Regions from separate parts of the Pantoea sp. KPR_PJ genome, predicted to be linked through region 2. Evidence: predicted binding sites of a transcription regulator. Region 2 holds the regulator's gene; each other region holds the start of a gene.

Region 1 (5,607 bases), on a different contig from region 2:
TTTGCCCCATACTGACGCCGCCTTCAAACAGGCCAAGCTGCGCATCCGGCTGGCGGAAAAATTCAACGATAATGCGAAACGCGCCGTAGCCGATCAGGAACAGACCGGAGACGCTGCCCATCGGGCGCGGTTTGCGGATAAACAGATTCAGAATAATAAACAGCACCACGCCTTCCAGCATCAGCTCATAGAGCTGCGACGGATGACGCGGCAGCACGCCATAAGTGTTTAGCAGTTCCTGATAGCGCGGGTTATTCACCGCCAGCGCCACATCTTCGCTGCGCGAACCGGGAAAGAGCATGGCAAATTTAAAGTCAGGCGCGACGCGGCCCCACAGCTCACCGTTAATAAAGTTGCCGAGACGGCCAGCACCCAACCCAAACGGAATCAGCGGCGCGATAAAGTCAGAAACCTGAAAAAAGGTGCGTTTGGTACGGCGTGCAAAAATCAGCATCACAACGATAACGCCGATCAGCCCGCCGTGGAACGACATGCCGCCATCCCAGACTTTAAACAGATAGAGTGGGTTATCGAGAAACAGCGGCAGGTTGTAGAACAGCACATAGCCAATACGTCCGCCGAGGAAGACGCCGAGGAACCCTGCATAGAGCAGGTTTTCAACCTCCTCTTTTTTCCAGCCGCTGCCAGGTTTGTTGGCGCGGCGAACCGCCAGCCACATGGCAAAAACAAAGCCTACAAGGTACATCAGTCCGTACCAGTGCAGCGAAACCGGTCCGATGGAGAAGATCACCGGATCGAACTGCGGAAATGCGATATAGCCGTTATTCATCATTCACCATTCAATTTTCAGCCCTGAAAAAAGCGGGCGCCAGGCGGATATGTCAAAGGCTGCGCATCATAGCACAGCCTGGTTTTTTACTGAGAAGCGTAAATGTAAACGAGGATAACGCTCAACGCCCGCCGCGGATCAGACCGCCTAGTCCGCGCCGCTCCATAAAAGCGGCCACCAGATGGCGAACTTCGGACGCAGTATGGGCATTTAGCCCCTGCTCGCTGAGTTTCTGCGTTTCCTCTTTATCCAGATGGCGCAGCAGATATTTCACGCGCGGCACGTTCTTGCCGTTCATGCTGAGATGGTGATAGCCAAGCCCAACCAGCAGCGCGACGCACATCGGATCGCCAGCCATTTCACCACAAAGACAGAGTTCCAGATTCGCCAGACGGGCTTCGGTAGCGATAGTGTGCAGCGCGCGCAGCATGGCGGGATGCAAGGCGTCGTAGAGATTCGCCACGCGCGTATTGTTGCGATCTACCGCCATCAAATATTGCGTCAGGTCGTTAGTGCCGACCGAGACAAAATCGACGCGCGACTGTAGCTGCGGGATCATAAACAGCATCGACGGCACTTCGATCATGACGCCGACGCGCGGTTTAGGGATCGCGTAGCCCAGCATCTCCTCGACTTCACGCCCGGCGCGCTGGATCAGCCGCACCGCATCGTCGATCTCATCAATGTGGCTGATCATCGGCAACAGAATGCTCAGATTACCGGAGGCAGCATTGGCACGCAGCATCGCGCGCACCTGCACAAGGAAAATTTCCGGCTGATCCAGCGTCAGGCGAATACCGCGCCAGCCCAGACAGGGGTTCTCTTCGCTGATCGGCATGTAAGGCAGCTGCTTGTCAGCTCCCACATCCAGGGTGCGTAGCGTAACCGGCTTGTTGTGAAACAGCTGTAGCATCCCCTGATACTGCGCAACCTGCTCTTCCTCTGAGGGGAAGCCATTTTGCAGCATAAAGGGGATTTCTGTGCGGTAGAGGCCGATGCCATCGACCCAGCTGTCGAGCGTCTGCTCATGCTCCGGGCTCAGACCGGCATTGAGCATCACCTGAATGCGTTCACCGCTTTGTAGCTCGCCCGGCTGATCGACCACCCCCTCCGCCATCTTGCTCAGCGCATTCTCTTCGCTGATTAAGCGCTGATACTCCTGCACCAGCACCGGCTCAGGATCGATCAGCAACTCGCCGCGATAGCCGTCAACAATCAGCAGGCGCTTATTTAGCTGCGCAGGCAGGATATCCGCGCCCATAACCGTGGGAATGCCCATGGCGCGCGTCAGAATGGCGGCGTGCGAGTTGGCCGCACCGTCACGCACCACGATGCCCGCCAGCCGCTCATGCGGCAGTTCAGCCAGCGTGGTAGCGGTAAGCTCATCAGCCACCAGCACAAAGCGCTCCGGCCAGGCGTTAGTCCCCACCAGCGAATCGTCGAGATGGAACAGCAGGCGCTGCCCCAGCACGCGCAGATCGCCCGCCCGCTCGCGCAGATAGCTGTCGCTGAGGCTGGCGAACTGAGCGGCAAATTTCTCTATAACCTTTTTGACCGCCCATTCAGCGACCGATCCGCGTTCGATCTCTTCGAAAAGATCTTTTTTCAGCCGCGCATCCGTTAACAGGTGGGAGTAGAGGTCGAAGATGGCCGCACTCTCTTTCTGCACGCCAGCGGCAAAGCGCTTACTGAAGCGGCGAAATTCGCTGGCGGCTTCGCTCATCGCCAGCACCAGACGCTCACGTTCACGCTGAACGTCCAGCGTAGAGGCGGCTGACACCTGATCCAGCAGCGGCTGGGTTTCATCCACCCAGCCCGGCGCGACGGCCACGCCTGGCGCGGCCGCAATGGCGCGCACCCGCGTCTGGCGGAACTGACCAAACAGCTGACCGAGCTGCGACTGCGACAGCAGAGCAGCCATCTGCGTCGCCAGAGTCACCAGGAAAGATTCTTCGCTTTCGTCAAACTGACGGTGTTCGCGCTGCTGGACCACCAGCACGCCCAGCAGCTGTCGTCGGCTAATGATCGGCACGCCGAGGAAAGAGCGATAGCGCTCCTCTTTAACGGCAGGAATATATTTGAAGCTGGGATGGCTTTGCGCGTCAGCCAGGTTGATAGGTTCAGCGAGCCGCCCCACCAGGCCGACGATCCCTTCGTCGAACGCCAGCGTAACGGTGCGGCCACGCGGTTTTTTCAGACCCCGCGTAGCCATCAGGTAGTAGCAATGGTGTTCATGATCCGCCAGGTAAACGGAGCACACTTCGGTGTCCATCGCCAGGCAGATCTCATTGACCAGAATGTCGAGCGCGTCAGTCAGACGCGGCGCGCTCGCCACCTTTTCTACTATTTCGCGCAACTGAGTGAGCATAAGAGCGTGGCCTATCCTCTTTTCCGTCGATGGGCTGGCGCACTGCGCGGCTGCCCTGCACTCTCCTGCATCGACATCACCACGCCAGCGAATTCCTTCATGACGCGGCGATACACATCGCGTTTAAAGGAGACAACCTGACGCACCGGATACCAGAAGCTCACCCAACGCCAGCCATCAAACTCCGGCGTGCTGCTGTGTTGCACATTGATATCCGCGTCATTGCACATCAACTGCAGAAGAAACCACTTTTGTTTCTGGCCGATACACACCGGCTTTGTATCCCAACGCACCAAACGTTTTGGCAATTTGTAGCGCAACCAGTTACGGGTAGATGCAAGTATTCGAACATCTTTACGGTGTAAACCCACTTCTTCGAACAGTTCGCGATACATCGCCTGTTCAGCGGTTTCACCGGGATTGATGCCTCCCTGAGGAAACTGCCAGGAGTGCTGTCCAAAGCGCCTGGCCCACAACACTTGTCCTTGCCTGTTACAGATTACGATACCAACATTCGGGCGGTAGCCATCATCATCGATCACTGGACTACCTCAAAGCTAAATTTGAATAGCCTGATTGTTTCACACTCCTCACAGGCGGTAAACCACTGGATTGACGGGGAGAACACCAGAGAAAACCTGGATAACTCACAGGATCGCCTAAAGTTATAAACAATAATGCACGCAAAGGGGCGATCTTATTCACGTTTTCTGTGGATAGCTTTGTGCAGAACACGGGAATTAGCTGAATAAACTTTTATGCCCCCGGCGCCCTCACCGCACAAAAAATTAAATTTTATTGCGATAAAACAGCGTATTAAACCACTCTTATTCAGAACATCTGCGCCTGATTTTTTTGGAATTATCCCATGCACCGCGCAACTGGTTAAATATCAATCGACGTCGTTTTTATCCACAGACAACGCAGTAAACTTAGTCACGAGTGGCCAAAAAAGCCGCTTTTGCCCTGATGTCAAGGCTGTAAATGAAACCAGTAGCGCGTCTGACCCCGGGTTATCCCACTCTTCTGTGGATAACTCAGGTTCACATCCTGTTCATTGTTACCGTTAATCCGGGATAACCCTGACTTTGACGCTGTCGTCTGTCTGACCTGCCATTAAAAAAGCATGATCAATCATGCTATTATCTGTTTTCTCTCTCCAGACCCCGCTGTGGAAAAGAGGTCGGGAGAAAAAATCGCACAAAATTTAACCACTGGGTTACTGAGATGAATTTCCTCCCTGCTCCGCCCGAAAATGAAGCGATACTCCTGTCGCGCGCCCATGCGCTGGCGGGTCAGACGCTGGAAGAGCTTGCCAGCCAGGCCGGATTACCGATGCCAGCCGATCTCCGGCGCGATAAGGGCTGGGTAGGAATGCTGCTGGAACGCTATCTGGGTGCCAGTGCAGGCAGTAAAGCAGAGCAGGATTTCGCTCATCTTGGCATTGAGCTAAAGACCATTCCTGTTGATGCCCAGGGTAAGCCGCTGGAAACCACCTTTGTTTGCGTGGCACCGCTGACGGGCAATAGCGGCGTCACCTGGGAAACCAGCCATGTGCGTCATAAGCTGGCACGCGTGCTGTGGATACCGGTAGAGGGCGATCGCGCTATTCCTCTGGCACAGCGTCGCGTCGGCGCGCCGCTGCTCTGGCGTCCGAACGAAGAGGAAGAGCGCAGGCTGCGTCAGGACTGGGAAGAGCTAATGGATATGATTGTACTGGGCCAGGTGGAGCGCATTACCGCTCGTCACGGCGCCTGGCTACAAATCCGGCCAAAAGCCGCCAACAGTCGGGCACTGACGGAAGGTATCGGTGAGCATGGCGAGCCGATTATGACGCTGCCGCGCGGCTTTTATTTAAAGAAAAGCTTTACTGCCCCTCTGCTGGCGCGTCACTTTTTACTTTAAGTGCGTATAATCGCCGTTTACTTTTCGTTTAAGATTGAGAGTGAGCATGTTTGAGTGGATAACCGATCCCAATGCCTGGCTGGCACTGGGTACGCTGACCATCCTTGAAGTGGTTCTGGGCATTGATAACATCATTTTTCTGTCGCTGGTTGTCGCAAAACTGCCGAAACATCAACAGGCCAGCGCTCGCCGCCTCGGCCTGATGGGCGCCATGCTGATGCGTCTTGGCCTGCTGGCCTCGATTGCCTGGGTCGCACGCCTGACTAACCCGCTGTTTACGTTGTTTGACCACGCCTTTTCATGGCGCGATCTCATCCTGCTGGGCGGTGGCCTGTTCCTGCTGTGGAAGTCGAGCATGGAGATCCACGAAACCATCGAAGGCGGCGAAGAGGAGCATAAATCTAACGTTCACTCTTTCTTCGGTGCAATTGTGCAGATCATGCTGCTGGATATTATTTTTAGCCTGGATTCGGTGATCACCGCCGTGGGCCTCTCCGATCATCTGTTTATTATGATGGCCGCAGTGGTGATTGCGGTACTGATG
Region 2 (5,607 bases):
CGTAACGGCGGTACGACAATACAAAGCGCTGCTCTGTTGCGCTGTTGTAAGGTAATTGTAGTAGACGAATCGGCAACTGCCGGACAATTACAGATCATTACAGAATAATCTGTTAAAAATCAGCACCTGCTGGCGCTGCCGTCTGGCTAATCAGCTGGAAAACCAGCGGCTTAAGCGCCACTCCCGCCGCCAGATAAACCACAGTGAGATGCCGCGTAGCGCAAGGAAAACGGTTATTGCCAGCCATAAGCCGTGATTACCCAGCCAGGGCAGCGTCAGCAGCGTCAGGAAGTAACCCAGCGCGGCAACAGCCATACTGTTGCGCATTTCGCGCCCGCGCGTAGCGCCAATAAAGAGACCATCCAGCAGATAGCACCAGACGCCCGCCAGCGGCAGAATGATTTGCCAGACAAGATAGCGATCGACCTGCTGCCGTAGTGGCTCCAGCGAGGTAAGCAGCGCCACAACGGATTCACCACTCACCGCATAAATTAGCGCAAACGCCAGCGCCACACATCCCGCCTGACGACACGCCGCGTGCCACACCGCCAGCAGCTTTTCGCCATCACGCGCACCGTAGGCTTCGCCTGACACGGCTTCGACCGCATAGGCAAAGCCGTCAAGCGCATAGGCGGTAAACGTAATAAACATCAGCAATACGGCGTTAGTCGCGACGATCTCCGGCCCCAGACGCGCTCCCACCAGCGTTAGCGAGGCGAAGCAGAGCTGTAACAGCAGCGACCGCAGCATGATGTCGCGATTCAGGCGCAGCAGGCGGCTGATGTCGCCACGCCAGCTCTTCTGCAACATCGCCGGGGTGATACCGCGTATTTTCAGCACTCGCCATACCATCGCCAGTCCAACGGCCAGCGTGACATATTCTGCCACCGCCGTGGCGGTTGCTGCACCTGCCACGCCCCACTTCAGACCAGGCACCAGCCAGAGGTCGAGCAGAATGTTCACGCTGTTGCCCACCACCAGCAGAACAACCGGCGCACGCACATACTGCACGCCCAGCAGCCAGCCGAGAATAACCATGTTTGCCAGAGTTGCAGGCGCGCTGAGCCAGCGGATATGGATAAAGCGTGCGGCCTGCTCCAGCACCTGCGGATCGCCGCCCGCCAGCCGTCCTGCCAGGATACTGAGCGGATCGCGCAGCAGGATAAACAGCACACCAGCCAGCAGTGCCATTATCAGCGGCTGCGTCAGAGCGCGAGCGAGCGCCAGCGGATCGCGTGCGCCAAAGGCCTGAGCGGTAAGCCCTGTCGTGCTCATGCGCAGAAAAAGCAGCAGCATAAAGACGAAACTGGTTATTGTGGTGCCAATCGCCACGCCGCCGAGATAAATCGGACTATCGAGATGACCGATAACGGCGGTGTCTACCAGACCGAGCAGCGGCACGGTGATATTAGAAAGGATCATCGGCAGCGCCAGCCGCCAGAGGTGTCGATCGTGTGCAGTAAAGAGACGCATCAGCCGGTCCATGCCTGAAAACGCAGGAAAGATGAATGGGCTACCGGGGTGTTAGTAGCCCAGACCGCATACGCAGGGATTCGCGTTCAGACGCCCGACAGAGATCGGCCGGCATCTGAAACGCGCTGGTCAGAGCCACTCGCCGTTGCGTACCACGCCTACCGCCAGACCTTCAACGGTCAGCGACTGCGTGCGGGTGTCGACCACGATAGGTTCGAAGTCATTATTTTCTGGCAGCAGATGAACCACCGTGCCCTGCTTTTTCCAGCGTTTTACCGTGACTTCATCGTCGATGCGCGCCACCACGACCTGGCCATTGCGGACATCCTGAGTTTTGTGCACCGCCAGCAGGTCACCATCCATAATGCCAATATCTTTCATCGACATACCAGCAACGCGCAGCAGAAAATCAGCAGAAGGTTTGAACAGGTCAGGGTCAACTTTATAGTGCGTTTCGATATGTTCCTGCGCCAGCAATGGCTCACCGGCTGCGACGCGGCCAATCAACGGCAGGCCATTCGACTCTTCTTCTTCCATCAGCAGACGAATGCCGCGCGATGCGCCAGAGACAATCTCAATCACGCCTTTGCGCGCCAGCGCTTTCAGATGCTCTTCAGCGGCGTTCGGGGAACGGAACCCCAGCTGCGAGGCAATTTCCGCACGCGTTGGCGGCATGCCCGTCTGGTTAATATGGTCGCGAATCAGGTCATAAACCTGTTGCTGCCTGGTGGTTAATGCTTTCATCCCGCCCCCTGGTTGTTTATACAGTCGCTGTGAGTATATACAGGTATTGGCGAAATGAAAACCGAAACCCAGGGAAATAACAGGCATTTGGGCAATTATGGAAAGCCTACCGCAAATGCGACCAGAGCAGCGCGATCCAGACAAACATCGCCAGTATAATCGCCAGCAAAACGGCCGCGGAGCCCATGTCCTTCGCCCGTCCCGCCAGGGGATGGCGCTCCTGACCGATACGGTCAACCACGGCCTCAATGGCACTGTTAAGGATCTCAACAATGATGACCAGCACTACCGATCCAATCATCAGGATACGTGCAACGGTATCGACATCCAGCCAGCAGGCTACCAGAATAGCGACAATAGCAGCGGTCGCCTCCTGACGAAATGCGGCCTCATGCTGCCAGGCGGCGCGTAATCCTTGCCACGAGTAGCCAGCCGCTTTCACAATCCTGAGTAAGCCGGTGGTATTACTTGCCATTGCGAGGGAACCCTTTTAGTTGTTTAACGTCAATGTGTGGGCCGGGTGCGTTTGGCACCGCCACAGATCTTCGCAGCACTTTCTGTTATGCTTGCGGCGCTTTGCTAACAAGAGGCTTCATGTTGTCTATGTCAGGTTGGCGTAAACTTTATTATAAATTGTTGAATTTACCACTCTCTGTTCTGGTAAAAAGTAAGGCCATTCCGGCCGATCCCGTTTCCGAACATGGACTTGATCCCACGCGGCCGATTATGTACGTGCTGCCATACGATTCCAAGGCGGATTTAATGACGCTGCGCCAGCAGTGTCTCAAACATAATTTGCCCGATCCGCTTGTTCCGCTGGAAATTGACGGCGCGCTGCTGCCACGCCATGTGTTTATTCACGATGGGCCACGCGTGTTTCCCTATTTCGTGCCAAACACGGAATCGGTAAAAATTTTCCATGAGTATCTGGATCTGCATCGCAACAATCCAAATCTGGATATCCAGATGCTGCCGGTATCGGTGATGTTTGGGCGTGCTCCGGGCCGTGAGGTTCAGGGCAACGATGCCCCGCACCTGCGCGAACTGAACGGCGTAGAGAAGTTTTTCGCCACGCTCTGGAACGGTCGCGACAGCTTTGTACGTTTTTCCCCCACGGTCTCACTGCGCTGGATGGCCACGCAGCACGGCACCGATAAATCTATTGCGCAGAAGCTGGCACGTGTGGCACGCATACACTTTGCTCGCCAGCGTCTGGCCGCCATCGGCCCGCGTCTGCCGGCGCGGCAGGATCTTTTCAACAAGCTGTTGCAGTCCAAAGCGATTGAGAAGGCCGTAGAAGAGGAAGCGCGCAGCAAGAAGGTTTCTCACGAGAAAGCGCAGCAGAACGCCGTCGAGATGATGGAAGAGATTGCGGCTGACTTCTCCTATGAGGCGATCCGCATTACTGACCGCGTCATGGGCTGGCTGTGGAGCCGCCTCTATCAGGGCATCAACGTCAACGGCGGCGAACGCGTGCGCCAGCTGGCGGAAGATGGCCATGAAATTGTTTATGTGCCCTGCCATCGCAGCCACATGGACTACCTGCTGCTCTCCTATGTGCTTTATCACCAGGGGCTGGTGCCGCCGCATATCGCTGCGGGCATCAACCTGAACTTCTGGCCAGCCGGCCCGATTTTCCGTCGCCTGGGCGCATTCTTTATCCGACGCACCTTTAAGGGCAATAAGCTCTACGCGACTGTTTTCCGCGAATACCTTGGCGAGCTGTTCAGCCGGGGCTACTCCGTTGAATATTTCGTAGAGGGTGGGCGCTCACGTACTGGTCGCCTGCTTGACCCCAAAACCGGCACGCTGGCAATGACGCTTCAGGCGATGCTGCGCGGCGGTAACCGCCCCATTACGCTGGTGCCGATTTACATCGGCTATGAGCATGTGATGGAAGTGGGTACTTACGCCAAAGAGCTGCGCGGCGCAGCAAAAGAGAAAGAAGGCTTTATGCAGATGGTGCGCGGCCTGCGCAAGCTGCGTAACCTTGGTCAGGGCTACGTAAACTTCGGTGAACCGCTGCCGCTGGTGAACTACCTGAATAAGCAGGTACCCGAATGGCGTGATGCCATCGATCCCATTGAGCCGCAGCGCCCCAGCTGGCTAACGCCCACGGTCAACGATATTGCGGCGCGTGTGATGGTGCGCATCAACGAAGCGGGCGCGGCTAACGCGATGAACCTGTGCGTAACGGCACTGCTCGCCTCCCGTCAGCGCTCACTAACCCGCGAACAGCTGATTGAGCAGCTGGAGTGCTATACCGAGCTGCTGCGTAACGTGCCCTACTCGCCCGAATCGACGGTTCCGCCGCTTTCAGCGGAAGAGCTGCTGAATCATGCGATGAGCATGAACAAGTTCGAGACCGAGCAGGACAATATTGGCGACATCATCATTCTGCCGCGCGAGCAGGCGGTGCTGATGACCTATTATCGCAACAACATTCACCACATGCTGGTGATGCCGTCGCTGATTGCCGCCATTATTCAGCAGCATCCGAACCTGAGTGAAGCCGAACTGCTGCGTCAGGTCCGGCTGATCTACCCCATGCTGAAAAGCGAGCTCTTCCTGCGCTGGGAGAGCGACGCGCTGCCGGCCTTGCTGAATGCGCTGTGTCAGGAGCTGGCGCGCCAGGGCCTGATCACTCTTCAGGATGGACAGCTGCGTCATACTGCCGCCCGCTACCGTACCTTACAGCTGCTGGCTGCGGGCATTCGCGAGACGCTGCAACGCTTCGCCATTACCTTCTCTATTCTAAGCGCCAGGCCGACCATCAACCGCGGCACGCTGGAGAAAGAGAGTCGGATGCTGGCTCAGCGTCTGTCGGTGCTGCACGGCATTAACGCGCCGGAGTTCTTTGATAAGGCGGTGTTTACGACGCTGGTGCTGACGCTACGTACTGAAGGCTATATTAGCGATACCGGTGATGCCGACGTTGAGCGCACTCACGCCACCTGGCTTATTCTGGCAGATCTGATTACCAGCGATGTGCGGCTGACGATTGAGAGCGCGGTGGCGCACGAATAATTCCTGCAGGTGAAAAAGTAAAGGGCGACAGAAATGTCGCCCTTTTTAATGTTTAAAACAGCTGGTTAAACGGCGGTGTGTTTAACAGTACGCCGACAAAAATCACCAGCCCCACATAATTGTTGTTCAGGAAACCCTGAAAACAGGCCGCGCGCTCACGCTGAACAATCAGCTTTTGCTGGTAGACAAACAGCGCAGCGGCAGCCAGAAGCGCCCAGTAAAACAGCGCGTTAAGCTGCATTAACGCTCCCGCCAGCGCCAGCAGACCCAGCGTCGCCAGCTGCAGCAGGCCAATTATCAACTTGTCGTAGCGGCCAAAGAGAATAGCGGTAGATTTGATGCCTATTTTCAGGTCGTCATCAC
Region 3 (5,607 bases), on a different contig from region 2:
ATAGGCTCGGGCAAGGAAGTTGCTGCTGCCAAGCATAATGCCTTTGCCGCCTGCGATATCCATTGCATCCACAATGGCACGCTGGCCGCGATGGGTGCAGTGATACTTCACAATGGCTGACAGCACCGCTGGTTTTTCACCCTGCATAATGCCGGTGGTGATCAGGGTAGCGGCGGCATCCATCACATAGGCGTTACCGGCGATGCGCGCCAGCGGCTCTTCGATCCCTTCCATCTTGCCAATAGAGACTTTGAACTGGCGACGGATATGCGCATACGCGCCAGTCGCCAGCGCCAGGCTCTTCAGACTACCAGTGGAGTTAGAGGGCAGGGTAATGCCGCGTCCAACCGAGAGACACTCGACCAGCATGCGCCAGCCCTGACCTGCCATCTGTGGTCCACCAATAATAAAATCGATGGGCACAAAGATATCGTTGCCGCGCGTCGGGCCGTTCTGGAACGGCACATTAAGCGGAAAATGACGTTTGCCAATTTCAACGCCGGGCGTGCTGGTTGGGATGAGCGCGCAGGTAATGCCCAGCGACTCGGTGTCACCCAGCAGATGGTCAGGATCGGAGAGCTTGAAAGCCAGGCCCAGCACGGTGGCCACCGGCGCCAGCGTAATGTAGCGTTTGTTCCAGGTCAGGCGCATACCCAGCACCTGTTCACCCTGCCACTCGCCCATACAGACTACGCCCGTGTCTGGAATCGATCCGGCGTCGGAGCCTGCTTCCGGGCTGGTCAGGGCAAAGCAGGGGATATCGTCACCGCGTGCCAGACGCGGCAGGTAGTGATCTTTCTGTTCGTCGGTGCCGTAATGTTGCAGCAGTTCACCCGGGCCGAGCGAGTTAGGCACGCCCACGGTAATCGCCAGAATGCCTGACACGCCCGCCAGCTTTTGCAGGACGCGAGCCTGCGCGTAGGCAGAAAACTCCAGCCCGCCATACTCCTTCTTGATGATCATGGCGAAGAAGCGCTGCTCTTTCAGATAGGCCCAGAGCGCCGGCGGCAGATCGGCCATCTCATGGGTAATTTCAAAGTCGTTAGCCATGCGGCAGGCTTCTTCAACCGGGCCATCGAGAAAGGCCTGCTCTTCCGGCGTCAGTCGCGGCTGCGGATAGTTGTGCAGTTTCTGCCAGTCGGGTTTACCCTGAAACAGATCGCCCTCCCACCAGGTGGTCCCGGCATCAATCGCTTCTTTTTCTGTACGCGACATTGGCGGCATCACCTGCTGAAAGCGTTGCAGCATCGGCTGCGAAAACAGGGCACGGCGCAGGGCAGGCAGATTGAAAGGCAGCAGGATAATGGCCAGCGGCAGCAGCAGCCAGGGCGTCCAGACGTTCGCTACTGACCAGGCAAGCGTCCACAGCAGCAGAATGGCGCTGCTCATCGCCAGCGAGATGCGGTGATAAAACAGGGCGCTGATCAATACCAGCGTCGCGAGGATCGACACAACCATCATAATCACAGCTCCGTAGTAGTAAGAGGTCTGACCTGTTATAGGTAGAGATGTATGCCACTGGCTGATAATTAGCAATTCGTTTACATCACAATTACAACCTTACTCACAAAAACGGGGCTTTCCGCGCGGCGCACGGGCTGGCTTTCGCGCGGCCTGTGCTTTGCGGCAACTCGCCATTCCGTTAAACTTGCAGGGTCACTCTTTTACTAACAAGGACATCCCTATGTACCAGGACATCATTCGCTCTGAGCTGAATGAAGCAGCGGATACGCTGAATAAATTCCTTAGCGACGAGGCGAACATTCATGCTATTCAGCGCGCGGCTGTGCTGCTGGCCGACAGCTTCAAGGCAGGAGGCAAAGTGCTCTCCTGCGGCAACGGCGGTTCCCACTGCGACGCGATGCATTTTGCGGAAGAGCTGACCGGACGCTATCGCGAAAACCGTCCAGGTTACCCGGCCATTGCCATCTCGGATGTCAGCCATCTCTCCTGCGTCAGCAACGATTTCGGCTATGACTACGTTTTCTCGCGCTATATCGAAGCGGTGGGCCGCCCGGGCGACGTGCTGCTGGGGCTGTCGACCTCTGGTAACTCAGCCAATATCATTAAGGCCATTGAGGCGGCGCGCGCGCAGGGGATGAAAGTCATTACCCTGACCGGCAAAGACGGCGGCAAAATGGCTGGCTCTGCGGATATCGAGATTCGCGTTCCGCACTTTGGCTATGCTGACCGCATTCAGGAGATCCACATCAAGGTGATCCATATCCTGATGCTCTTGATTGAAAAAGAGATGGTGAAGTAATAAGGCTGGCCGCCGGCGAGAACCCAGGCGGCATTTCTGACTAAGGCGGTAGCTATGTGCGAATTGCTCGGGATGAGCGCTAACGTTCCAACCGATATCTGTTTCAGTTTTACCGGCCTGGTGCAGCGCGGCGGTGGAACCGGGCCGCATAAAGATGGCTGGGGCATCACCTTTTATGAGGACAGAGGATGCCGCACCTTTAAAGATCCGCTACCGAGCTACAACTCGCCGATTGCGCGTCTGGTGCAGGAGTACCCCATCAAGTCCCAGTCGGTGGTGGCGCATATCCGCCAGGCAAATCGCGGGCCGGTGTCACTGGAAAATACCCACCCGTTTACCCGCGAACTCTGGGGACGCAACTGGACCTATGCACATAATGGCCAGCTGAAGGGCTATCGCCAGCTGGAAACTGGCCATTTTCGCCCGGTGGGAGAAACCGACAGCGAGAAGGCGTTTTGCTGGATCCTGCACAAGCTCGCCATGCGCTATCCGCGCACGCCCGCTAACTGGCCTGCGGTGTTTCGCTACGTGGCCGAACTGGCGTCTGAACTGCGGCAGAAGGGCGTATTTAATATGCTGCTGTCCGATGGCCGCTACCTGATGGCGTTCTGCTCGACCAATCTTTACTGGATCACGCGCCGCGCACCGTTCGGCAAAGCGCAGCTGCTGGATCAGGACGTGGAGATTGATTTCCAGCAGCACACCAGCGCCAATGATGTGGTGACGGTGATTGCGACGCAGCCGCTGACGGGAAATGAAACCTGGCACCGCATCGTGCCAGGCGAGTGGGCGTTATTCTGCCTTGGAGAGCGCCAGGAATGATTTAGACGCCGCCTCGGGATTGACCATGACCGGGCTGCTGCTGTTCATCACATAGCTGCCGCTGGTCACGTTAATCGTTGGCGGCTGACGATATTTGGCAAAGTAGGCATAGCCAGGCTGCAGCTCGCGCCAGAAGCTGGCATAGGTCGAGTAGCGATGGCGCTGCATATTACTGTCGGTCATGCGGAACGGGAAGATGCTGATGTTCACCTCTGACTGGCCGTTGCGCAGCGCCGCGTTCACATAGGTAAAGATCTCGTCCATATAGGCGTCGGTCATGGCATAGCAGCCAATCGATTTGCAGTCGCCGTGGATCATCAGATAGGCACCGGTATAGGCGTGTTCGCGGTCATACTGGTTCGGGAAACCCACATTGATTGCGCGATAAAAGCGGCTGTCCGGCTTAAGCTGATTTAGCCTGACGCTGTAAAATCCTTCCGGGCTTTTGAAGTCACCTTCCCGACGTTTCGGACCAAGACCGCCGGAAAAGTTACAGATGCGATAGGCATCCAGCAGGCGGAATTCGTTGCCGATTTTGCCATACAGCTCAAGCGTGCGTTCTTCCTTGAAGATCTGAATATAAACCGGCGTACCCAGTAACTGTTTCTTTAATTCTTTACTCACCGGCGTCGACGACTGCGTCGGTTCGGGAGTCATTGCCATGCTGAGGGCTGGCATCAAAATCATCGCAAACAGAAGTGCGATTTTGCCCATGCTGTGTGTACCTTGAGTGAGGAAGAACGGTGACGCGAAACGCGTCTCAGACTTGCATTATCGGAAAATTCCGCTACAGCAGCGCAACATTAGCATTGTCTGTTTTTTTATCAAGACGCCACCTGCTAAATTCGCGCTTTACTGAATCATTAACGACCAAAAATTTGTAAACTTTGGTCATGCTGTGCCATACCGTTTTACCTTGTTGCCACTGGACGCTTTGGCATCTGTACATCTATACAGTATCATCAGGCGTGGCGAAAACGGATGGTGAGCGAGCGTGAAAATCATACATGTCGATATGGACTGCTTCTATGCAGCGGTAGAGATGCGCGACAACCCGGCGTTGCGTGATATCCCCATTGCTATTGGCGGTAGCCGTGAGCGGCGCGGCGTGATCAGCACGGCGAACTATCCGGCACGCAAATATGGCGTACGCAGTGCCATGCCGACCGCCACGGCGCTCAAGCTCTGCCCGCACCTTAAGCTGCTGCCGGGGCGTTTTGACGCCTACAAAGAAGCGTCACAGCAGATCCGCGATGTTTTTCTGCGCTATACCCCGCTTATTGAACCGCTGTCGCTGGATGAAGCCTATCTGGATGTTACTGACAGCAAGCACTGTCATGGCTCGGCCACGCTGATCGCCCGCGATATTCGGGAGGCGATTTTTCAGGAGACCGGGCTGACCGCCTCCGCAGGCGTCGCCCCCATTAAGTTTCTCGCCAAAATCGCCTCCGATCTCAACAAGCCGAACGGGCAGTACGTGATTACGCCGCAGGAGATGCCCGGCTTTCTGCTGTCGCTGCCGCTGGCGAAAATTCCGGGCGTGGGCAAGGTGGCAACGAAAAAGCTGGAGGAGATGGGACTCTATACCTGTGCTGACGTGCAGAAAACGGATGTGGCGCAGTTGCTCAAGCGCTTTGGCAAGTTTGGTCGAGTGCTGTGGGAGCGCAGCCACGGTATTGATGAGCGTGGCGTGGTGGTTGAGCGCGAACGTAAATCCGTCGGCGTCGAACGCACGCTGGCGGAGGATATTCACAGCTGGGAAGCCTGCCTGGAGATTATCGATTTTCTCTATGCAGAACTGGAGCGCCGTTTGACGCAGGTGCGGCCTGACAGGCAGATTGCGCGGCAGGGGGTCAAACTCAAGTTCAACGATTTTCAGCTTACCACCCAGGAACATATCTGGCCGGAGCTGAACAAAGAGGATCTGATTGCGGTGGCGCGCAAGACGTGGGATGAGCGGCGCGCCGGGCGCGGCGTTCGGCTGGTGGGACTTCACGTGACCCTGATCGACCCCCAGCTTGAACGGCAACTGCTGCTGGGGCTGTAGCCAGAGGAGCAACCGAATTGCCGTTTTGCCGATCGGCAGCAGCGCCTGAAGGCAGGCCGCCGGGGTTGAACGGCAACGCGTTCCGCACAGAGGGGGCAGAACGCGCGCGCATCAAGGCCGTGTGCCAGGCGCCTGCTCAGGTGCCTGGCTAAAGGATGGCTTAAGGGGCTGGATAGGTGTAGCGGCGGTGAATCGTTTCCAGCGCTTCCAGCACTTCAGCATCCAGCGTCAGATTGAAGCTGTCGATATTGATCTTCAGCTGCTCAATGGTCGTGGCGCCCAGCAGGGTACTGGCAACAAACGGCTGCTGGCGCACGTAGGCCAGCGCCATCTGAGAGGGATCCAGCTGGTGCTTCTGCGCCAGGGCGACATATTCCGCAATCGCCTGCTGCGACTGCTCGCCGCTGTAGCGCGTAAAGCGGCTAAACAGGGTATTGCGCGCCCCTGCCGGTTTTGCACCGTTCAGGTATTTACC

Evidence for each region. Region 2 encodes LexA, which represses DNA repair genes until DNA is damaged. Its sites were predicted from a motif close to TNCTGTATGTACATACAGNA; they were not measured.
Region 1: the regulator LexA is predicted to act here: its motif matches at 4,135-4,154, upstream of mutH (DNA mismatch repair endonuclease MutH).
Region 3: the regulator LexA is predicted to act here: its motif matches at 4,025-4,044, upstream of dinB (DNA polymerase IV).

Annotation. Positions count from the first base shown of each region.
Region 1 covers NZ_JABMIK010000003.1:38,816-44,422, reverse strand. The annotation lists gene lgt (prolipoprotein diacylglyceryl transferase) at 1-790, opposite strand, end outside; gene ptsP (phosphoenolpyruvate--protein phosphotransferase) at 912-3,158, opposite strand; gene rppH (RNA pyrophosphohydrolase) at 3,170-3,700, opposite strand; gene mutH (DNA mismatch repair endonuclease MutH) at 4,386-5,063, shown strand; gene HP564_RS08635 (TerC family protein) at 5,110-5,607, shown strand, end outside.
Region 2 covers NZ_JABMIK010000004.1:23,623-29,229, reverse strand. The annotation lists gene dinF (MATE family efflux transporter DinF) at 151-1,473, opposite strand; gene lexA (transcriptional repressor LexA) at 1,603-2,217, opposite strand; gene HP564_RS10640 (diacylglycerol kinase) at 2,324-2,692, opposite strand; gene plsB (glycerol-3-phosphate 1-O-acyltransferase PlsB) at 2,821-5,244, shown strand; gene ubiA (4-hydroxybenzoate octaprenyltransferase) at 5,297-5,607, opposite strand, start outside.
Region 3 covers NZ_JABMIK010000003.1:31,754-37,360, forward strand. The annotation lists gene fadE (acyl-CoA dehydrogenase FadE) at 1-1,461, opposite strand, end outside; gene lpcA (D-sedoheptulose 7-phosphate isomerase) at 1,685-2,263, shown strand; gene HP564_RS08610 (class II glutamine amidotransferase) at 2,318-3,085, shown strand; gene dpaA (peptidoglycan meso-diaminopimelic acid protein amidase) at 3,056-3,799, opposite strand; gene dinB (DNA polymerase IV) at 4,080-5,132, shown strand; gene HP564_RS08625 (NADP(H)-dependent aldo-keto reductase) at 5,293-5,607, opposite strand, start outside.